Regions from separate parts of the Dactylosporangium sp. NPDC049525 genome, predicted to be linked through region 1. Evidence: riboswitches for the same ligand, from Rfam matches in the RefSeq annotation. Region 1 holds a riboswitch; each other region holds the start of a gene.

Region 1 (7,329 bases):
GGGGTGCGGGTCAGCGCGTGCCTCGACGCGTGCGAGCGGTCCAACATCGTCGTCGTGCACCCGACCCCGGCCGCGCGGCGGGCCGGGGCCCGGCCGGTCTGGCTCGGCTACGTCCTCGACGACGCGGTCATCGGCGACCTGACCGCCTGGGTCGAGGCCGGCGGACCGGGGGTCGTGCCGCTGCCGGAGATCCTCGGGCTCTACCGCACCAACCCGCCGGTCGGTCAGGGGTAGCGGCGGGGGGTGAACACGACCGGCGTGCCGCTGTCGCCGCGTTCCACCGCGCGGGTCTGCGACGAACCGACGATGAGCAGGGTCCGCATGTCCACTTCGGACGGATCCAGGTCCGCCAGGCGCACCACCCGGACCCGCTCGCCCGGCCCGCCGACGTCGCGGCCGAGCACGACCGGGGTGTCCGGGGACCGGTGCCGCAGCAGCAGGTCCCGGGCCGCCTCGACCTGCCAGGTGCGGCTCTTCGAACCGGGGTTGTAGATGGCGATGACCAGGTCGGCGCCGGCGGCGGCGTCGAGGCGGGCCGCGATCACGTCCCACGGCTTCAACCGGTCCGACAGCGACAGCACGCAGAAGTCGTGGCCGAGCGGCGCGCCGACCCGGCTCGCCACCGCCTGCGCGGCCGTCAGCCCGGGCAGCACCCGCACCGGGACGTCCTTCCAGCGCGGTTCGGCGGCGACCTCCAGGACCGCGGCCGCCATCGCGAACACGCCCGGGTCACCCGAGGAGACGACGGCGACGCGGCGGCCGCCGTCCTTGGCGAGGGCGAGGGCGAACTCGGCGCGCTCCGCCTCGACCTTGTTGTCCGAGGCGTGCCGGCGCTGCCGGGGGTTGGCCGGGATCCTTGCCAGGTAAGGGCCGTAGCCGACGAGGTCGTCGGCGGCCTCGACCGCGGCGAGGGCTTCCGGGGTGAGCCAGTCACGGCCGGCGGGTCCGAGCCCGACGACGACGACCTCACCGGCGGCGACCGCAACAGGTGCGGCGCGCAGCGCCGACGCCGTCTCCTCGTGCACCCGGCTCGGCAGCAGCGCCAGGGAGAAGTACGGCACGTCGGCGGGGTCCACTGTGGACAGCGGCGCGACGCGTTGGCGGTCGGTGGTGGCGCGCTCGACGTACCAGGCGTCCTGCAGCCGGCCGGCCCGCTCCAGGGCGTCGCGGACGGTGCCGAAGGTGCGGCCCAGCTTCATGACGGCGGCGGAGTCGGTGGCCGCGAGGCGCTCCGCGAGGATGTCGGCCGGCAGGGTGCCGGGCAGGACGGTGAGGATCTCGTCGCGCTCGACGAGGGGCCGGCCGAGGACCGCGGACGCGCCGGCGATGGAGGTGACGCCGGGGACGACCTCCGTCTGGTACGTGTGGGCGAGCCGCTTGTGCATGTGCATGTAGGAGCCGTAGAACAGCGGGTCGCCCTCGCAGAGCACGACCACGTCGCGGCCGGCGTCGAGGTGCGCGGCGAGCCGGGCCGCCCACGCGTCGTAGTGCTCCTCGATGACCGCGCGGTAGTCGCCGATCTCCTCGGTGGTGACCGGGTAGACCAGGGCCTCTTCGATCTGGCCGTCGCGCAGGTACGGCGCCGCGATCGACCGCGCGATGCTGCGCCCGTGGCGGGCGCTGTGGAAGGCGACCACGGGCGCGGCCGCGACGAGCCGGGCCGCCTTCACCGTGACGAGCTCGGGGTCGCCCGGTCCGAGACCTACGCCGTACAGCCGCCCGATGTCCACTGTGGTCATTCCTTCTCGTCCGCGATCGCGTTGACGGCGGCGGCCGTCATCGCGCTGCCGCCACGGCGGCCGTGCACGACCAGGTGCGGCAGGTCCGACGCCGCCAGGGCCGCCTTCGACTCGGCCGCGCCGATGAACCCCACGGGGATGCCGAGCACCGCCGCCGGTCGGGGCGCGCCCGCTGCGATCATCTCCAGGAGGCGGAACAGCGCCGTCGGCGCGTTGCCGACCGCGACGACGGCGCCGGCGAGGCGCTCGCCCCACAGTTCGAGGGCGGCGGCGCTGCGGGTGGTGCCGAGCTCGGCGGCGAGCGCCGGCACCCGCGGGTCGCGCAGGGTGCACAGGACCTCGTTGCCGCGGGGCAGCCGCGCCCGGGTCACACCGGAGGCGACCATTTCGGCGTCGCAGAGGATCGGGGCGCCGTCGCGCAGCGCGGCGCGGGCGAGGCGGACCACGTCGGCGCTGTACCCGACGTCGGCGGGCAGGTCCACCATCCCGCACGCGTGGATCATGCGGACGGTGACCTGAGCGACGTCGGCGGGCAGCCCGGACAGGTCGGCCTCGGCCCGGATCGTCGCGAACGACCGCCGGTAGATCTCCGCGCCGTCCTTCACGTAGTCGTACGCCGTCACGAGACCACCTGGTAGCCGTCGGCGGTCGCGAGCATCTCCACGTGCCTTCCCTTCGGTGCGCCGCAGCGCCGTTCGCAGCCGACCCAGTGCACGGGCAGGTCCCGCGGCACGGTGCCCGCCTCGACGGCCGCGCGGGCGTCGGCCCGCACGTCGGCGAGGGCTTTGGCGCAGCCGGGCCGGCCGGCGCACGCGGTGACCCCGGCCCACGGGGAGGCGGGGTCGGTGACGAGGCCGGCCGCCGTCAGCAGTGTCTCGACGGGTCCAGCTTGTGCGACGGGCACGTCCGGCACGACGACGGTCCGCCACGGCGTGACGATGATCTCTCCCGGCGCGGCTTCCACCAGCGCCGCGGACTGTGCCTGGGTGAACAGGCCGAGCGGCACGACGACGGTCAGCGCGGCCTGGCCGTCGAGCTGCGGCGCCCACCCGGCCACCGGGCCACGCCGGCCGTCGTATTGACCAACGTCGGCGCGATCAAAGCCGTTGTATTGACCAACGTCCGCGCGGTCTGGGCCGCTGTATTGACCGGCGTCTGTGGCGTAGGAGGTGGCCAGCCGCGCCGCCACCCGCGCCCGGCCGTCGGTCAGCTCCGTCAGGCGCCACGCCGTGCCGCCCTGCTCGGCCCGCTCGGCCAGGAACGCCCTGGTGGCCCGCAGCAGGAGGTCAGCCGCGCCGGCCGGCGTCACGGTGCCGGCACCGGCCGGCATGACGGTGCCGGCCAGGACCAGGCGGTCGCCGTGCAGGCCGACGTCGCCGCCGAGCGGGGTCACATCGCCGCGCCCGTCGTCGACGGTGACCAGGAACCTGCCCGGAAGGTCCGCCAGGGAGGCGTCGGCGCACAGGCCGGCGTCGTACGCGGCCACCACCGGCCGCACGTCCAGCTCCCCGAGCCCGTCGCGGCCGCTGAGCGGGCTGGCGATAATGTTGCGGACCCGTTCGTGAGTGTCCGACGGCAGCAGCCCGGCGGCGGACAACCGGGCGGCCAGCTCGACCTCCGCACCCGGTCGCAGCGCCCTGACCTGGATGTTCCCCCGCGAGGTCAGCTCCAGCGCCGGGTCGCCGAGGTCGAGTGCCGCGCCGCGGAGCACGGCCAGGGCCGCGACGCTCAACCGGCCGCCGGGCAGCCGGACCCGGGCCAGGCCACCGTCGGCCGCGGCGTGGACCTGCACGGCGCCCGGGCACCGGTCCGGAGCGTCGCGTCCACTGGCAGCCTGCACGGGCCGGATACTACTGCGCAGCGGCTCGCTTGACTCAAGACAGCGCTGTCCAGGAGAGTTGGCGGTGCTGTACGGCGACGTGTGGAGGAAGCCGGTGTCAATCCGGCGCGGTCCCGCCACTGTGACCGGGGAGCGGACCTCCGACGCAAGGCCACCGGGCGCGAGCCCGGGAAGGCCGGAGGCGAGCGCCGATCCGGGAGCCAGGAGACTCTCCGTTGCCGGACCTTTCCCGACCGACTTGGGGCGCGGACCCCGAGGGAGGACCCCGGCGTGATCCTGCTGTTGTCGACGTCTGACACCGACCTGCTCAGCGCCCGCGCGAGCGGTGCCGCGTTCCGGCTGGCCAACCCGTCCCGCACCGCCGTGGAGGACCTGCCGGCCCTGGCCGACGGTGCCGACCTGGTCGTGGTGCGGTTCCTGGGCGGCTACCGCGACTGGCAGGAGGGTTTCGACGCGCTGCTGCGGCTGCCGCTGCCCGTGGTCCTGCTCGGCGGCGAGCAACTGCCCGATGCCGAGCTGATGTCGCACTCGACGGTGCCCGCCGGGGTCGCCGCGGACGCGCACAAGTACTTCACCGAGGGCGGCCCGGCCAACCTCGGTGAGCTGCACAACTTCCTGTCCGACACGATCCTGCTGACCGGCCACGGCTTCGCGCCCCCGGCGACGACCCCGACCTGGGGACCGCTGGAGCGGGCGGGCACGGACCACGACGGCCCGACGGTTGCGGTCATCTACTACCGGGCGCATCACCTCGCCGGCAACACCGCGTTCGTGGAGACGCTCTGCGCGGCGATCGAGGACGCCGGCGGCCGGGCGCTGCCCGTGTTCGCCTCGTCGCTGCGCACCGCCCCGGCGGAGCTCTTGGACACGCTGCGGCAGGCCGACGCGCTCATCGTCACCGTCCTCGCCGCGGGCGGCACCCGGCCCGCCGACGCGCAGGCCGGCGGCGCGGACGAGGCGTGGGACGTGGGCGCCCTGGCCGCCCTCGACGTGCCGATCCTGCAGGGGCTCTGCCTGACCAGCGCCCGCGACACCTGGGACAGCAATGACGACGGCCTGTCGCCGCTGGACACGGCCACGCAGGTCGCGATCCCCGAGTTCGACGGCCGGATCATCACGGTGCCGTTCTCGTTCAAGGAGGTCGACGCCGACGGGCTCACCGTCTACGTCGCCGACCCGGAGCGGGCCGGCCGGGTCGCCGGGATCGCCGTCGGGCACGCCCGGCTGCGGCACCTGCCGGCCGCGGACCGCAAGGTCGTGGTGATGCTCAGCGCATACCCGACGAAACACGCCCGGATCGGCAACGCCGTCGGCCTCGACACGCCCGCGAGCGTGGTCCGGCTCCTGTCCGCGCTGCACGAGCAGGGCTATGTGGGTGCCGACGGCTTCCCCAAGGACGGCGACGCGCTGATGCACACGCTCATCGCCGCCGGCGGGCAGGACGTCAACTGGCTCACCGAGGACCAGCTGCGGGGCAACCCGATCAGGATCTCGGCCGGTCGCTACCGGGCCTGGTTCGCCACGCTGCCGTCCGACCTGCGCGCGGAGATGGAGCGGCACTGGGGGCCGGCGCCGGGCGAGCTGTTCGTCGACACGTCCCGCGACCCGGACGGTGAGATCGTGCTCGCCGCGCTGCGCGAGGGCAACGTCGTGGTCATGGTGCAGCCGCCGCGCGGGTTCGGGGAGAACCCCGTCGCGATCTACCACGACCCGGACCTGCCGCCGAGCCACCACTACCTGGCCGCGTACCGGTGGCTCGCCGACGAGTTCGGCGCGCACGCGGTCGTGCACGTCGGCAAGCACGGCAACCTGGAGTGGCTGCCCGGCAAGACCGTCGGGCTGTCCGCGTCCTGCGGCGCCGACGCGGCCCTGGGCAACCTGCCGCTGATCTACCCGTTCCTGGTCAACGACCCCGGCGAGGGCACCCAGGCCAAGCGCCGGGCGCACGCCACCCTCGTCGACCACCTGATCCCGCCGATGGCGCGGGCCGACTCGTACGGTGACATCGCCCGCCTCGAGCAGCTCCTCGACGAACATGCGACGATCGCGGCCCTCGACCCCGCGAAGCTGCCCGCGATCCGCGCCCAGATCTGGACGCTGATCCAGGCCGCCCGCCTCGACCACGACCTGGGCCTGGCCGACCGGCCCGGCGAGGACGGCTTCGACGAGCTCATCCTGCACATCGACGGCTGGCTGTGCGAGATCAAGGACGTGCAGATCCGCGACGGCCTGCACGTGCTCGGCGTCGCACCGTCGGGTGAGGCCAGGGTCGACCTGGTCCTGGCGATGCTGCGGGCCAGGCAGATGTGGGGCGGCACCGTGGCCGCGCTGCCAGGTCTCCGCGAGGCGCTCGGTCTTGACGAGAGCGGCTCGGGTCGCGTGTCGGTCGACGAGGCCGAGACGCAGGCCCGCGCCCTGGTCGCCGAGATGGAGTCGCGGGGCTGGCCGGTCGGCGACATCTCCGACATTTCTGATTCGCCGGATGTGGTACGGGTGCTCGAGTTCGCGGCCCGGGAGATCGTGCCCCGCCTGGCGCGCACCACCGACGAGCTGACCATGGTGCTGCACGCCCTGGACGGCGGCTACGTCCCGGCCGGGCCGAGCGGCTCGCCGCTGCGCGGCCTCATCAACGTCCTGCCGACCGGCCGCAACTTCTACTCCGTCGACCCCAAGGCGATCCCGAGCCGCCTCGCCTGGGAGACCGGCCAGGCGATGGCCGACTCGCTGCTCGCCCGCTACCGCGCCGACCACGGCGAATGGCCGCGGTCGGTCGGGTTGTCGATGTGGGGCACCAGCGCCATGCGCACCGCCGGCGACGACATCGCCGAGGCCCTGGCCCTGCTCGGCGTCCGCCCCGTCTGGGACGACGCGTCCCGCCGGGTCGTCGACCTCTCCCCCGTCGACCTCGCCGAGCTGGGCCGTCCCCGCATCGACGTCACCATGCGCATCAGCGGCTTCTTCCGCGACGCGTTCCCGCACGTCGTGGCGCTGCTCGACGACGCCGTGCAGCTGGTCGCGGGCCTGCCGGAGTCCGCCGAGGACAACTACGTGCGCGCCCACGTCACCGCGGACCTGGCGCTGCACGGCGACGCCCGGCGCTCCACGCTGCGCGTCTTCGGCTCCAAGCCGGGCGCGTACGGCGCCGGCATCCTCCCCCTCATCGACAGCCGCAACTGGCGCGACGACGCCGACCTCGCCGAGGTCTACGCCGTCTGGGGCGGCTACGCCTACGGCCGCGGCCTCGACGGCCTCCCCGCCCGCGGCGACATGGAAGGCGCCTACAAGCGGATCAGCGTCGCGGTCAAGAACACCGACACCCGCGAACACGACATCGCCGACTCCGACGACTACTTCCAGTACCACGGCGGCATGATCGCCACCGTCCGCGCCCTCACCGGCCGCGCCCCGGCCGCGTACGTCGGCGACAGCACCAACCCCGACGCCGTGCGCACCCGCACGCTGAGCGAGGAGACCGCCCGCGTCTTCCGCGCCCGCGTGGTCAACCCCCGCTGGCTCGCCGCGATGCGCCGGCACGGCTACAAGGGCGCCTTCGAGCTCGCCGCCACCGTCGACTACCTGTTCGGCTTCGACGCCACCGCCGGCGTGGTCGCCGACTGGATGTACGAGAAGCTCGCCGAGGCCTACGTCTTCGACCCCGAGAACCGCAAGTTCCTCGACGAGTCCAACCCGTGGGCCCTGCACGGCATCACCGAACGCCTCCTGGAAGCCGCCGACCGCAACCTCTGGGAG
Region 2 (7,329 bases), on a different contig from region 1:
CGACCGTCCACGTGTTCTTGATGGCGTCGCGGAACCGGTCGAAGAACTGCGGGTACCGCATGGGCCGCAACGTCAGATCCATGCCGGGGTCCAGGAGACTCACTGGCACGCCTCGCACGACTCGGGGTTCTCCAGCGAACACGCAACCGCGTCCTCAACTGGAGCCACCAGGGACACCGTCGCCTGCTGGATGCGCGTAGCGGGGCGGGACCGCAGGTAATAGGTGGTCTTCAAGCCGGCCTTCCACGCGTACAGGTACATCGAGGAGAGCTTGCCGATGTTCGGCGCGCTCATGAACAGGTTCAGCGACTGGCTCTGGTCGATGTACGGCCCGCGGGCGGCGGCCAGGTCGATGAGCGCCCGCTGCGGCAGCTCCCACGCGGTGCGGAACAGCGCCCGGGTCTCCGCCGGTAGCGCCGCGACGCCCTGCACGGACCCGTCGGCGCGCTTGATCTCCTCCCGGACCTGCGACGTCCACAGGCCGCGGGACTTCAGCTCCCGCACCAGCGCCGTGTTGATCTGCAGGAACTCACCCGACAGGGTCTCCCGCTTGAACATGTTGGACACCTGCGGCTCGATGCACTCGTAGCACCCGGCGATCGACGCGATCGTGGCCGTCGGCGCGATCGCGATGAGCAGCGAGTTGCGCAGCCCGTACGCGGCGATGCGTGCCCGTACCGCAGCCCACCGTGCCTCCTGGGTCGGGATGACGCCCCACAGGTCCGGTTGCAGGTCGCCGCGGGCCGCCCTGGTCAGCTGATACGCCGGGTGCGGGCCGTGCCGCTCGGCGAGGTCCGCGGAAGTCTCGAGGGCGGTCAGGTAGATTTCCTCGGCGATGCGCGTCGACAGTTCCCGCGCCTCGGGCGCGTCGAACGGCAGCCGCAGCGCGAAGTACACGTCCTGCAGGCCCATGACGCCGAGCCCGACCGGCCGCCACCGCGGGTTCGACGCGGCCGCCTCCACGCTCGGGTAGTAGTTGATGTCGATGACCCGGTCCAGGAACGTGACCGCGGTGCGGACCGTCGCGCGCAGCCGCTCCCAGTCGATGCCGTCGCCGGCCACGTGCGCGGCGAGGTTGACCGAGCCGAGGTTGCACACGGCGGTCTCGCCGTCGCTCGATACTTCGACGATCTCGGTGCACAGGTTCGACAGGTGTACGACCTCGCCGGGCGTGCCGGTCTGGTTGCTGAGCCGGTTCGACGGGTCCTTGAACGTCATCCAGCCGTTGCCGGTCTGCGCCAGGGTGCGCATCATCTTGCCGTACAGGTCACGGGCCTTCACGGTCCGCACGGCGCGCTGCTCCGCGGCCCGGTATGCCTCGTCGAAGGCTTCGCCGTACAGATCCGGCAGCTCCGGCGCCTCGGCCGGGTCGATGAGCGACCAGTCCGCGTCCGCCTCGACGCGGCGCATGAACTCGTCGGGGATCCAGTTGGCGAGGTTGAGGTTGTGGGTGCGCCGCGCGTCCTCGCCGGTGTTGTCCCGCAGCTCCAGGAACTCCTCGACGTCCGGGTGCCACGGCTCCAGGTAGACGCACGCCGCGCCCTTGCGCCGTCCGCCCTGGTTCACGGCGGCGACCGACGCGTCCAGGGTGCGCAGCCACGGCACGATGCCGTTCGACAGGCCGTTGGTACCGCGGATCAACGCGCCCCGCGAACGTACCCGCGACCACGAGATGCCAATCCCACCCGCGAACTTCGACAGCTTCGCCACCTGTGCGTACCGGTCGTAGATCGAGTCGAGCTCGTCGCGAGGCGAGTCGACGAGGAAGCACGACGACATCTGCGTGTGTGCCGTGCCGGAGTTGAACAGGGTCGGCGAGCTCGGCAGGTACGCCAGCGACGACATCAGCCGGTAGAACCCGATCGCCTCGGCAGGGGTGGTCGACAGCCCGCACGCGACCCGCAGCAGCCAGTACTGCGGCGTCTCCACGACCAGGCGCGTCGTCGGGTGCCGCAGCAGGTACCGGTCGGCGACGGTCCGCAGCCCGAAGTACTCGAACCGCAGGTCCCCGCTCAGGTCGACGGCGTCGTCGAGCTTGCGCGCGTTGACCGCCACGAACTGCGCGGTCTCGGCCCCGATCAGCCCCTCGGCGTGCCCCACCCGGACCGCCTGGCTGAACGACGCGATGCCCTGCCCGCGGACCTCCTTGTCGAGGTACGCCGACAGCAGCCGAGCCGCCAGCCGCGAGTACTGGGGCTCCTCGCCGATCATGTCCGCCGCCGTCTGGATCGACAGCCGGTCCAGTTCCGCGGTGGTCGCGCCGTCGTACAGGCCGCTGATGGTCTTCGTCGCCACCCGCAGCGGGTCGACGTCGTCGAGGTCGTCGGCCCACCGCCCGACCGCCCGCACGATCTTGTTCACGTCGACCGGCTCGCTGGCGCCGTTGCGCTTGCGGACCTGCATCTGCGCCCGCCGCTGGACCGGCACTTCCTCCGCGGTCATCTGCGTGAGTGTCACCCTTGGTGCTCCTCTTGCTCGTCTCCGGAAAGAGGCGAACGCGGGACACGCAGGCGGAGCCGGCACGGCCGCCGCCGGCGACCGGGCACGTCACAGCCGTCGGCCGTCCCACGCGACCTCGGACCGCCGCACTCCCGTCCTCGGGCGCGGCGCTGCTGGCAGGTCTTCGGACTCGCGGGCACGGTCACGGCACGTGCCGCGAACCTCCTACCGGCCGTCACTTCCCAGGCCCGGATGGCCCAGTGTTTGCTCGACGGCTTTCGTTCCCACTCACCGCTGCGGGGCAGTCCCGGTCTCACACCGGGTTCCCTCTTGCCTCGACCGGACTGGATACCCGGCCGAACCAGCTGCGCCACGGACTATATCTGGTACCCCATCGCAGCACGCACACCCACATGTCGTGCCGCGTGTCGGGCAGGTCCGCCAAGGGTTAGTCGCCCAGCCCGTCGATGTGGTCACGCAACCGGTCGACGAACCTTCGCGGCTGCCGGGGTACCCGTGGCGGCGGCGCGGCTGCCGCCGTGGGTGGCAGCTCACCGCGCTCCTCCGCGAAGGCGCGCAGGATCTCCCGCTCCGTCGCGCGGACAGCAGCAGGCACGACCACAGTCACCCTGATAGAACCGGCGGACGATCCGAGCCCGTCAGTACGTCCACCGGAGAAGGGAACCCGGTCGCCGTGCTGGACACCGGGCTGCAAGCGGACCGTGACGGTCCCGTCGTAGGCCTTGTACCGCAGTGTGGTGCCCAGGGCCGCGACCGCCATCGGCAGACGTGCGAAGGCGTACCCGCGGAACAAGTCGCCGGAGAGATCCCCACGGTCGTCCGGCCTGGTGGCAACGAACTCATCGAGCAGCAGCCGTTGGGTGGCGGTCAGGTCGGTCGGCGTCGGCACGTCCACGTGTATCTCGAGGTTGCCCCGTCCCGCGCCGGCAGCGCGGGGCAGCCCCTGGCCCTGGACCAAGATCGTCGAGCCGGGCTGTGTCCCTGGCTCCAGTCGCAGCACCTCGTGACCGTCGAGGATCGGAATCCTCATGGTGCCACCGAGCGCTGCCAGGGCCATCGGCACCGTGAGCTGGTAGTGCAGGTTGTCGCCGGCGCTGCGCAGCGGCCCCGCCTTTTCGCGGACCGTGACATAGAGGTCGCCGGCGCTGTGTCCGCCCTCGCCGTGGTTTCCCTGACCGCGTACCCGCAGGGTCTGGCCCGCTCGTACGCCGGCCGGGATGCGCAGCGCGAACCCGCTCAGTTGCCGGTTGCGCTTCGCTCCCGAGCACGTGAGGCAGCGGCTGTTGACGACCTCGCCGGTGCCCCCGCACACCCCGCACGGAACGCTGCGCTCCAGTGTCAAGTCGATGGTCGTGCCGAAGACGCATTCCCGCACGCTGAGGGGCAGCTCGACGGACAGGTCCGACGTGGAGCGCTCCTGTACCCCGAACACGCGCTCGAACGTATCCGGATCATGTCGCTGCCGGCCCCCGCCGTCGCCGGCTTCGATGACGACGCGGCGGCGCCCGGCCGGGGGATGCGGCGCGCCGCCGGACTGCGGTGCGGCGTTGAACTGTGCACCGGCGCCGGTGCGTGACGGGTCGGCCGCGGATTTCTGCCCGCTGGCCACGGTCGGATGAGGCGCCGACGGGGTGGACCTTGCGCCCGGCCGGTAGGCCACGTTGCGAGCGATCGCCACCAGTCCGCCGGTGTCCCTCTCACCACGCTTGGGAATGGGCCGGCCGCGCGCCCGGAGCCGCTGGTAGATGTGGCGGTACAGGGTGTCGAGATCCAGCAATTCGGGACCGTCGGGGATGCCGTTCTTCAACGCCTCGATCAACTCGCCGGTGAAGGCGGTGTACGGCTCATTGTCCGGTGCGAGCGCGAGCCGGGTCCGGGCGGTCGCGGTGAGCACACACGTGCCGAAGATTTCCAGACCGTCCGGCGTCGGTCCGTCCGGGCTCATCCATGTGCCGAGTGCCCGGCCGCTGTAGCAGCAGTCGATGATGGCCACCTTCCGGCGGGCGCGGCTGGCGTCCAGGAACTCATTGCGGATCCACTTGAACGGAATCGACTCGCGGTTGGGTCGCAGCCGGTCCGCGCCCGGCAGCGCGAGATACACCTCGTCTTCGTCGCGGTCGTCGATCAAGCCGTGTCCGGCGAAGTAGAACAGCAGCGTGTCCGTGGCGCGGTCGGCCTGTTCCCGCAGCACGTCGAGCACCTCGGCGCTGCTGCTCGGCTGGTTGAGGACCCTGCAGTGCGCGCGCGGCAGACCCCACCGACTGGTGTCCTGCAGTAACCGCCGCAGCCCGGCGATGTTGTTTCGCACTGTCGGCAGATCGTCGAGTGCGCCCTCGTCGTCGCCGGCCCTGGCGGCGTGGCGTTGATACCGGGACACCCCCACCAGGACGGCCCGTGACGCTCGCGGATCCGGCAGCGTCCCGGTCATCGGACCGGCCGCCGCTGCATGGCGCCGTTCATCGGTGCCTCCGTCTCCCAGGATCCGGATCACTGACCTTGGGGCGCACGGTGCCGCCCGCACTCACCGCAGCCTACGACCGGGGGACGCCTACGCGGTGCAAGAATCCGAAGGCTGACGCTGTGCCGCAGCCGTTGCGACCGTCGAGCCTGGGCCCATGTCCGGCCGGCGGGTCGCGCGTCAGGTGGGCAGCAGGGACTCCTCGATCACGATGAACGGGTGCACGTGGAGGTGCAGGCTGCCGCGGAGGACGTCGACGTCGGGCGCGATCCGCAACGAGGTGCGAGCGCCGTCCGCCTCGATCGTGACGGTTTGTGGCACCCTCGTGGAACAGGTCCAGCACCGGGCGTCCGTGCCGGGTCCATCGCGTCATGTGGGCGGGGGAGTCCCCATCGTCAGGGCTCGCCGTCGGTTCGACGCCGAACGTCTCGAGGAACTCCCGTGCGCTGGGAACGTGGGGCTCGCGGTGTCGGATCATGATTGCCGGCGTCCTACGGACTGTCCGGCCGGGAGTTCCGGCGCGACCACGACGTCGATGACGGGCTGCTCGAGGCCGGTCGCGCGGCTCGACCGCCAGATCGTGCTGACCCGCAGCCTCCACCGGTCACGTGCATGCAATCGGGGACGGTCTGCGCCTCGACGACGCCCATGTGCAGGAACCGGAGCAGGAACCGGTCGAGATCCTCGGCCAGGGTGCTCATCGGGGCCGGTCGGGCAAGCGTCCCGGCTCGCGCGTCCGCCGGGTCATCCTCGCAGCGTGGTGGCCCAGTCGTCCGGTGCTTGAGCGGGTTCGCCGCTCATAGGTGCGGGCGGCCAGCGGCGGTGTGCCGCCGGTCCCCGCCCGCACCCATGAGCGCGCTGTGCGTGGTGCCGGTGCTGCTCCTTGCGGGCGCGAGCTACCCCGCCAGAGCCGGGCAGTACTTCGCGGCCTCGGCGCTGGCCTTGTCCAGCTCGGCCTCCAGTGCCGGGTCGTCGACGCCGTCCATGGAGCTCAGGAACTTCGAGAACGAGGCCACGAAGTTCTCGATCGCTGCCTTCGCCGCCGGGTCGGCGGCCTTCTCCAGCTCGACGTTGACCGCCTTCGTCAGCCGGGCCAGGACCACCTCACCCTTGGCCTTCGCCGCCGCGACTCCGGCCTTGTCGTCCTTGACGCCGGCGGTGAGCAGCTCGGTGAGGACCGTGGTGATCGCTTCCTTCTCCTTGTCATAGGCCGCTACGACGCCCTTGCACACCGCCTCGGTGTTGGCCTTCGCGTCGACGCTCGGGCTTGCCGCGGCTGCGGCGCTGGTGCCGCCGGCGGTCGCCGAGGCGGTGCTGCCCTTGGCGGCGCCGTCGGTCTCCTCGGCGCACGCCCCGGTCAATCCCACCGTGGTGGTCAGGGCCAACGCCAGGATGATCCGTCGCAACTGCATGTCTGTGTGCTCCCCAGGGGTGGTGTGATCCAAGCCTGCCGAGCATAGAGACGACCACCGACAATTTTCCGGCCCGCGGACCGTGAGACTGACCTCAACCAGCCAGCGACAGATGAGCAGATTCCGGGCAATGCGCACCCGGCGGAAGCATAGGGTGATCACGAGCTGACCGGCGGCAACGCGCTGGTGACAGGTGCGATGACGACGACCCGTCCCGTGTCCACACCACCGACCGGACTGACGTCGGCGCAGGCCTCCCGCCGTGGTTCCTCGTCCTGCGCACCGTCTGGCGGCGCGATCTCCTGCAGCGGATCCTCGGCCTCAAGGACCCGCGCGGCGGCGCGTAGGCTGCGGCCTCGTGACTGTTGACATCGCAGCTGAAACCCCCGGCGACAGCGACGCCGAGGAGACCTTCGAGACGGCCGCCGAAGCCGGCGACGGCCCGTCGATCATCTACACCGCGTACTTCACGGCAGCGGAGGAGCTGGTTGAGCACATCCGCGCCGCGGACGTGCTCAACCTCGGCTTCCGCGTCGAGTCCTACGTCGTCTCCTCGGACGAGGCATCCGACGCCACCCAGATCGAGTTCGAGTTCACCCTGCTCAGCGAGCTGCCCGTCCGCGGCGAGTGACGCCGCACGGCCCGCCACCCGGGGATCGCGACCGGGTGGCGGGCCTGCGGAGCAAACGGAACAAAGCGGGTCAGCAGAACAAAGCGGGTCAGCGGAACACAACGGAGCAGGCGGGTGCGGCTACGCCGCGATCTGGTCGAACTGCTCCCAGCCGCCGATCGCGGTGCGGTTCGCGATCAGCGCCGCGGCGCCCGCGTTCTCCGCGCAGACATAGCGGTTGTTCACCGTGGCCAGCAGGCTGACGGTGCCGTTGCTGTTGCGGATCAGCTTGAACGTCTCCCAGGGGCCGGCCGCGGTGCGGTTGGCGATCAGTGCGGCCGCGCCGGCGTTGTCCGCGCAGACGATCCTGCTGTTGACCCTGGCCCGCA
Region 3 (7,329 bases), on a different contig from region 1:
CGGCGAGGCGGTGAAGGGGCAGCTGCGGTTCACCTACAGCGGCCAAGCGACGCCGGCGCCGGCGGGCTGGACCGCGCCGACCGCCGGGCCGTCCGAGGCGCTGACCCGGGCGCTGAACAAGGAGAGCGCCCCGGCGGCGACCCAGGCGGCACCGACCGCCGGGCCGCAGCAGGCGCTGCCGCCGCCGGTCACCCCGGCGACGCCGTTCGTGCTCACCGACTGGCTGCTGCCGGCGCTGCTCATCGTGGGTGTCGGCGTCATGATCTGGCTCGCCGCCCGCCGGGCGCCGGTGCAGCCGGAGAAGAAGCGCCGCAAGGCCGCCCTCCGATAACGGGACGGTCGCTAGCCGGTCGCTGACCCGCAGGTCTGCTGGATCTGCCCGGTGAGCCGGTTGGCGAACGCCGGGTCGGCGATGACCCGCTGCTGGTACTGCTCGACCTGCGCGTCGCTCAGCCCGGTATAGACCGGTTTGCTGGCGTACGCCTCGGCCATCGCCGCCGGGTCGGTGTAGACCCGCGACTGCACCGAGCACAGGTGCGCGGCCGTCGTGTCCAGGAAGATCGTCTCCAGCCGTTCGGGTGTCGACGACGCGGCGGCGGAGGGTGCGGCGGCCGCCGACGGTGCGGTGATCTTCGCCGGGGTGTTCGACGACTCGTCGCCGCAGCCGGCCAGGGCGGCCGTGACGGCCAGGGAGACGAGGATGAGCCGGATCATGACGGGCCTTTCCGCTGGAAGCTAGACGACGACCAGGGTGAGGTTGTTGGTGTCGGTGGTGCTGCCGTAGGTCTGCTTGACCGTGAGCTGATAGGTGCCGGCGGCCACGTTCGTCGCGTCGAACTTCACCGCGGCGAAGTCGTCGGTCCCGACCGGCAGCGACGCGGCGTCGTTGAGTTGCGTGTACGCCCGCTCCTGCGGGTAGCTCACGACCAGGCCGGTCGGGCCGCCGGAGACGGTGATGCGCAGGTCGTCGACGCCGCCCTTGCGGGCCTGGAACACCAGCTGGCTCCAGACCGGGGTCTTCTTCGGCACGGTGACGGTGGACGTCTTCTGCGTGATCGCGTCGCCGGTGACCGACACGACCGGCAGGGTCGCGGTTTGTGACCCGGTCCGCTTCGTGCCGGTGCAGGTGGTCGCCCCGTCGGCCTTCTCGGTGTACGTGTAGCTCAGCGTGACCGGGTTCAGCGACACGAGCTTCGACGTGGCGACACCGATGTTGAACGCCACGTAGTCCACGTGCCCGGCCGCGAGCGAGTCGCCCTTCGACAGCGACGAGTAGGTCTTTGTGTTCGCGGGGTAGTTGACCGTGAGTCCGGCGCCCGAGGCGGTGACCTTGACGTCGCAGACGTCGCCGGACGCGCCCCACAGCGTGCCCACCCAGCCCGTCTGCCCCGGCAGCATCGGCGCCAGCAGCGGGATGACCAGGCCGAGGTCCGCGGTCGCAGCGCCGGCCGGCGCCGCCGCCGGCAGGACGGCGGCCGCTCCGGCGGCGCAGGCGATGGCGACTGAGGCTGAACGGCGCATCGGAGGGGTCCTTGTCTGTGGGCTGCTGATGTCTGCCAGATCGGCCGGCCCGGCGGGGGCTTGAGCTACCCGCCGAGCGCCATCCAGGTGTCGTACTGGTGCACCGCGATTCCCTCGAACGCCGCGTACCGCTGCGCCGCGCTGTCGACCGCGCTCAACGTCGCCCGCATCGCGCTGCCCGTGCCGCCGTGGAACGTGCAGTACGGACAGTCGCCGAGCGCCTGCGTCTCCGCGCCCAGCCGCGCCGGTTTGGCCGCCTTCCCCGCGCGGCGCAGCAGGTCGTCGGCGACGCCGAGCATGGAGTTGCCGCCGGTGGCGGTGTTGCGGTAGCTCATCACGGTGATGCCGTCGACCCGGGCGAGCACGGCGTCGGCCAGGTTCTCCCCGCCGGCCTGCACCGTCGGCAGCCAGAACGGCACGTCGACCTCGACCGGCGGGCCGACCCGCGCCAGCTCGTCGAGCAGCTGCAGCAGCCGCGGTACCAGCGCCGCTTGTTGCTCTTTCCAGGACGGCAGCAGGTAGGGCTCGACGTCGACGTGCAGCCCCCGGAACAGCCCCGTGGCCGTGGCGGCGCGGGCCCAGCCGAGCGCGGTCGCGTGGTCCGTCGTCCAGGCCGGCTCGCCGCCGAGCGCGTCAAGGGTGATCCCGGCGCCGTCACACAGCGCGCGCAGCCGGGTCAGGTCCGTCACGTCGGCGCGCGGGTCGTAGTACGCGAAGATCGTCGTCACCGAGTTCGCGACGGCCCAGCCGACGACCGCCTCGGGCGGCTCCCGCTCCCACAGCCACATGGCGCGGGTGCCCGGCGGCGCCACCGACGTCTCCGGCGCGAGCGGCGGCAGCCGCCGGTGCACGGCCGCGACCAGCAGGCCTGCGGTCAGCACGACACACAGGACGGCGTGCGCCACGCTCCTGCCCACGTTCACTGTTCGGCCCGGTCCGGCGGCACCGAAGGATTTGGGTCACGTTGACGTCACTGGGAGCCGTGGGACACGATGAACCCCGAGCGGTCATAGGGAGGAACCCAGTGCGAGTCTGGGACGGTCCCGCCACTGTGACCGGGGAGTCACCCTCCAGCGCACGGACCACGGCCGCACCGGCCGGAAGGTCGGGGGGCGGCGGCGATCCGGGAGTCAGGAGACTCCGGCCGCTCACGCTCCATGACCCAGCGGGCGCGGACCCGCTCGATAAGGATGTGCCCGTTGACGTCGCCATACCCGTTCTCGGCCGTGGTCGGCCTGCCCGACCTGCGCCTCGCCCTGCTGCTGACCGCCGTGTCACCGGCGATCGGCGGGGTCCTCGTCCGGGGTGAGAAGGGCACCGCCAAGTCGACCGTCGTGCGTGGCCTCGCCACGCTGCTGCCGGAGGTCGACGTCGTCGCCGGCTGCCGCTTCGCCTGTGACCCCACCGCGCCCGACCCGTCCTGCCCCGACGGCCCGCACTCCCTGGACGCGCCCGCGGCCCGCCGCCGCTCCGCCCTGGTCGAGCTGCCCGTCGGCGCGACCGAGGACCGGGTCGTCGGCACCCTGGACCTGCAGCGGGCCCTCGGCGACGGGGTCAAGGCCTACGAGCCCGGCCTGCTCGCCGCCGCCCACCGCGGCGTGCTCTACGTCGACGAGGTCAACCTCCTGCCCGACCACCTCGTCGACCTGCTCCTGGACGCCGCCGCGATGGGCCGCGCCCACGTCGAGCGCGACGGGGTCTCCGTCAAGCACGCCGCCAGGTTCCTGCTCGTCGGCACCATGAACCCGGAGGAGGGCGAGCCGCGCCCGCAGCTCGTCGACCGGTTCGGCCTGGTCGTCGGGGTCACGTCGCCGACCACGCCCGCACCGAGGGCCGAGGTGGTGCGGCGGCGGCTGGCGTACGAGCTGGACCCCGAGACGTTCGCGGCCCGCTTCATCGAGGAGGACGCCGCGCTCGCCGGCCGGATCGCCACCGCCAGGCGCGCGCTGCCCGGGGTGACGTTGCCGGACCGTCAGCTGGACCGGATCGCGCGGATCTGCCTGGCGTACCGGGTGGACGGGCTGCGCGCCGACATCGTCGTGGCCCGCACCGCGGTCGCGCTCGCCGCGTGGCACGGCCGGACCGTCGTGACGAAGGACGACCTGCGCGACGCGGCCCGGCTCGCGCTGCCGCACCGGCGCCGCCGCGACCCCCTCGACCCGCCGGGCGCGGACCAGGAACGCCTCGAGGAGATCCTGGACCAGGAGCTCGGCGACGACCCCGACGACCCCGACGACGACGCCAGGCACGACCCAGGCGACGAGGACCCGGATACCGGCGGGCCGTCCACGGCCGGCGAGCCGGCCGCTGCCGGTGACGGAGGCGGTGACGGTGGTCCTGGCAGCGCACCGGGCAACCCAGGTCCGCCGCCGGTCGGTCCGCCACCCGCCGGCGATCACGCCGCGCAGGCGCCGCCCGCGCAGGTCGAACCCACGCCGGGCGAACCCTCCGACGGGCCGGTCACGCAGCCGGCCGGGGAGCTGGCGTTCGCGCAGGCGCCGTACAAGACGCGGCTGCTGCGCATCGGCGGCCGGGCCAACCGGCAGCAGGGCGCGCACGCCGGCCGGCGCTCGCCAGCGTACTCGCGGCACGGGCGGGTCGTGCGGTCCCGGCAGCCCAGCGGCGGCAAGCTCGTCAGCCTGCACCTGCCCGACAGCTTGCGGGCCGCGGCAATGCGCGGCTCCCGCAGCGTGCAGACCCAGGACCTCCGCGAGGCGGTCAAGGTGGGCCGGGAGGCCAACCTGGTGCTGTTCGTCGTGGACGCGTCCGGCTCGATGGCCGCCCGGCAGCGCATGGCGGTCGTGAAGACGGCCGTGCTGTCGCTGCTGCGCGACGCGTACCAGCGCCGCGACAAGGTCGGCATGATCACCTTCCGGGGTGCGGAGGCCACCACCGTCCTCGAGCCGACCGCCAGCCACGAGGTCGGCGTGCTGCGCCTGGCCGAACTGCGCACCGGCGGGCGCACCCCGCTCGCCGCCGGGCTGCTCCGGGCCGCCCGCACGCTGCACGGCGAGCGCCGCCGCGACGCCCGCCGCCGGCCGCTGCTCGTCATCGTCACCGACGGCCGGGCCACCAGCGGCGCCGACCCGCTGACCGTCGCGCCCGCGCTCGCCGGCATCCCCGCCGTCGTCGTGGACTGCGAGTCCGGACCCGTGCGCCTCGGCCTCGCCGGGCGCCTCGCCCGCGCCCTGTCCGCCGACTGCGTCCCGCTGTCGGCCCTGTCGCACATGGGGAGCTGAACATGCCGCAGGGCAAGGTCGAGAGCGTGCCCGACGACGGGCTCACCACCCGCCAGCGCCGCAGGCAGCACGTCCTGGCCGTCCACACGGGACAGGGCAAGGGCAAGTCGACCGCCGCGTTCGGCATGGCGCTGCGCGCGTGGAGCGCCGGCTGGCCGATCGCCGTGTACCAGTTCGTGAAGAGCCCGAAGTGGAAGGTCGGCGAGGAGACCGCGCTCAAGGCGCTCGGCGAGACCGGCAAGGGCGGCCCCGTCGTCTGGCAGAAGATGGGCGAGGGCTGGTCCTGGATCCAGCGCCCCGGCACCGAGCGCGACCACGCCGCCGAGGCCGCCGAGGGCTGGGAGCAGATCAAACGCGACCTGGCCGCCGAGGCGCACCGGTTCTACGTGCTCGACGAGTTCACGTACCCGATGAAGTGGGGCTGGGTCGACGTCGCCGACGTCGTTGCCACGCTGCGGGACCGGCCCGGCAACCAGCACGTCGTCATCACCGGCCGGGACGCGCATCCTGACCTGATCGACCTCGCCGACCTCGTCACCGACATGACGAAGGTGAAGCACCCGATGGACGCGGGGCGCAAGGGGCAGCAGGGCATCGAGTGGTAGCCAGGATCGTCATCGCGGCACCGGCGTCCGGGCACGGCAAGACGACCGTGGCGACCGGGCTGCTCGCGGCGTTCGCGGCGCGCGGACTGACGGTGGCACCGTTCAAGGTCGGGCCCGACTACATCGACCCCGGCTACCACGCCCTCGCCGCCGGGCGGCCCGGCCGCAACCTGGATCCGGTGCTGGTCGGCGAGGACCGCATCGGGCCGCTGTTCGCGCACGGGGCGGCCGGCGCCGACATCGCCGTCGTCGAGGGCGTCATGGGCCTGTTCGACGGGCGCACCGGCGCGGGGGAGTTCGGCTCCACCGCGCACGTCGCGAAGCTCCTCGATGCGCCGGTCGTCCTCGTCGTCGACGCGACCGCCCAGGCCCGCTCGATCGCCGCGGTCGTGCACGGCTTCCGCTCGTTCGGCTCCGGCGTGCGCATCGCCGGCGTCGTGCTCAACCGGGTCGGCTCCGACCGGCACGAGCAGATCCTCCGCGACGCGTGCGCCGAGGTCGGCACCCCGGTCCTCGGGGTGCTGCGCCGCCACGACGCGGTCGCCGCGCCGTCGCGGCACCTGGGCCTCGTCCCCGTCGTCGAACGGCACGCCGAGGCCATGGCGTCGGTGCGGGCCCTCGCCGCCGTCGTGACCGCCGGCGTCGACCTCGACGCGGTCCTCGCCGTGGCCCGCACCGCGCCGCCGCTGGCGTTCGCGCCGTGGTCGCCGTCGGTGGCCGAGCCCGTCGCCGGCCGGCCGGTCGTGGCGGTCGCCGGCGGTCCCGCGTTCTCGTTCAGCTACGCGGAGACGGTCGAGCTGCTCACCGCCGCCGGCGCTCAGGTGTCCACAGTGGACCCGTTGCGGGACGAGTCGCTGCCGCCCGGCACCCGCGGGCTCGTCGTGGGTGGCGGCTTCCCGGAGGTGTACGCCCAGCAGCTGTCCGACAACACACCGCTGCGCGAGGCGGTCCACGCCCTCGCGTCCCGCGGCGGCCCGGTCGCGGCGGAGTGCGCCGGCCTGCTGTGGCTGGCCAAGTCTCTCGACGGCAAGCCGATGTGCGGCGTGCTGCCGGTCGACGCGGCCATGACGCCGAAACTGACCCTCGGCTACCGCGACGCCGTCGCCGTCACCGACAGCGTCCTGGCGCCGGCCGGCACCCGGGTCAGCGGCCACGAGTTCCACCGCACCGCGGTCACCCCGCCGGCCGGGGCCACCCCGGCGTGGGCGTGGCGGGGCGAGGCCGGCACCGTGCGGGAAGGCTTCAGCGCGGGGTCGGTGCACGCGTCCTACCTGCACCTGCACTGGGCCGGCGCACCGGAACTGGCCCGCCGGCTGGTCGCCGCATGCGGCTAGTGCTCGGGTTCGGCGCCCGCTCCACCGCGACCGCCGGCGACATCGAGGCGCTCCTGCCGTCCTTCGACGGCAAGGTCGTCGCGCTGTCCACTGTGGAGGCACGGGCGGACCTGGCCCGGCAGGTGGCCGCGCGGCACGGCTGGGAGGTCGTCGTCCACCCGGCCGTGGCCCTCGCCGGCGTCGACGTCCCGAACCCGTCCGGGACTGTCGCGGCCCACACCGGCACCCCGAGCGTGGCCGAGGCCGCCGCGCTGCTCACCGCCCGGGCCTCGGGCCCCGGACTGCTGCTGCTGGACAAGCGGTCCTCGGCGGTCGCCACCGTGGCCGTCGCGGCGCTCGCCCCCGACGTCACCGTCGTCGGGATCGGCGCCGACGGCCTCGAGTCCCTCGCCCCGGCGGGCCGGGCCGCCATCGCCGCCGCGACCGTCCTGTTCGGCAGCAAACGGCAGCTCGACCTCGTCGCGGCCGACGGCGACGCACAGCGGGTCGCGTGGCCGTCGCCGCTGGTGCCGGCGCTGCCGCGGCTGCTCGCCGAGCACCACGCCGCGCGGGTCGTCGTCCTGGCCAGCGGGGATCCCATGTACCACGGCATCGGCACGACCCTCGTGCGGCTGCTCGGCGCCGGGCACG

What was found. A riboswitch is a leader RNA that binds a small molecule or an ion and turns the genes downstream of it on or off. The one in region 1 is predicted to bind cobalamin.
Region 2: another riboswitch for cobalamin. It lies ahead of AB0K00_RS36270 (ribonucleoside-diphosphate reductase subunit alpha); the one in region 1 lies ahead of cobN (cobaltochelatase subunit CobN).
Region 3: another riboswitch for cobalamin. It lies ahead of AB0K00_RS51495 (VWA domain-containing protein); the one in region 1 lies ahead of cobN (cobaltochelatase subunit CobN).

The regions. Positions count from the first base shown of each region.
Region 1 covers NZ_JBFAPO010000058.1:53,744-61,072, forward strand. The annotation lists gene AB0K00_RS46740 (hypothetical protein) at 1-234, shown strand, start outside; gene AB0K00_RS46745 (precorrin-2 C(20)-methyltransferase) at 225-1,739, opposite strand; gene AB0K00_RS46750 (precorrin-8X methylmutase) at 1,736-2,362, opposite strand; gene AB0K00_RS46755 (precorrin-3B synthase) at 2,359-3,579, opposite strand; cobalamin riboswitch at 3,625-3,811, shown strand; gene cobN (cobaltochelatase subunit CobN) at 3,850-7,329, shown strand, end outside.
Region 2 covers NZ_JBFAPO010000034.1:20,537-27,865, forward strand. The annotation lists gene AB0K00_RS36265 (ribonucleotide-diphosphate reductase subunit beta) at 1-82, opposite strand, end outside; gene AB0K00_RS36270 (ribonucleoside-diphosphate reductase subunit alpha) at 100-2,442, opposite strand; cobalamin riboswitch at 2,597-2,820, opposite strand; gene AB0K00_RS36275 (DnaJ C-terminal domain-containing protein) at 2,888-4,888, opposite strand; gene AB0K00_RS36280 (hypothetical protein) at 5,099-5,239, opposite strand; gene AB0K00_RS36285 (hypothetical protein) at 5,815-6,330, opposite strand; gene AB0K00_RS36290 (hypothetical protein) at 6,689-6,961, shown strand; gene AB0K00_RS36295 (lectin) at 7,082-7,329, opposite strand, start outside.
Region 3 covers NZ_JBFAPO010000076.1:24,084-31,412, reverse strand. The annotation lists gene AB0K00_RS51515 (copper resistance protein CopC) at 1-331, shown strand, start outside; gene AB0K00_RS51510 (hypothetical protein) at 343-714, opposite strand; gene AB0K00_RS51505 (hypothetical protein) at 736-1,521, opposite strand; gene AB0K00_RS51500 (hypothetical protein) at 1,587-2,426, opposite strand; cobalamin riboswitch at 2,486-2,681, shown strand; gene AB0K00_RS51495 (VWA domain-containing protein) at 2,721-4,760, shown strand; gene cobO (cob(I)yrinic acid a,c-diamide adenosyltransferase) at 4,763-5,365, shown strand; gene AB0K00_RS51485 (cobyrinate a,c-diamide synthase) at 5,359-6,699, shown strand; gene cbiE (precorrin-6y C5,15-methyltransferase (decarboxylating) subunit CbiE) at 6,690-7,329, shown strand, end outside.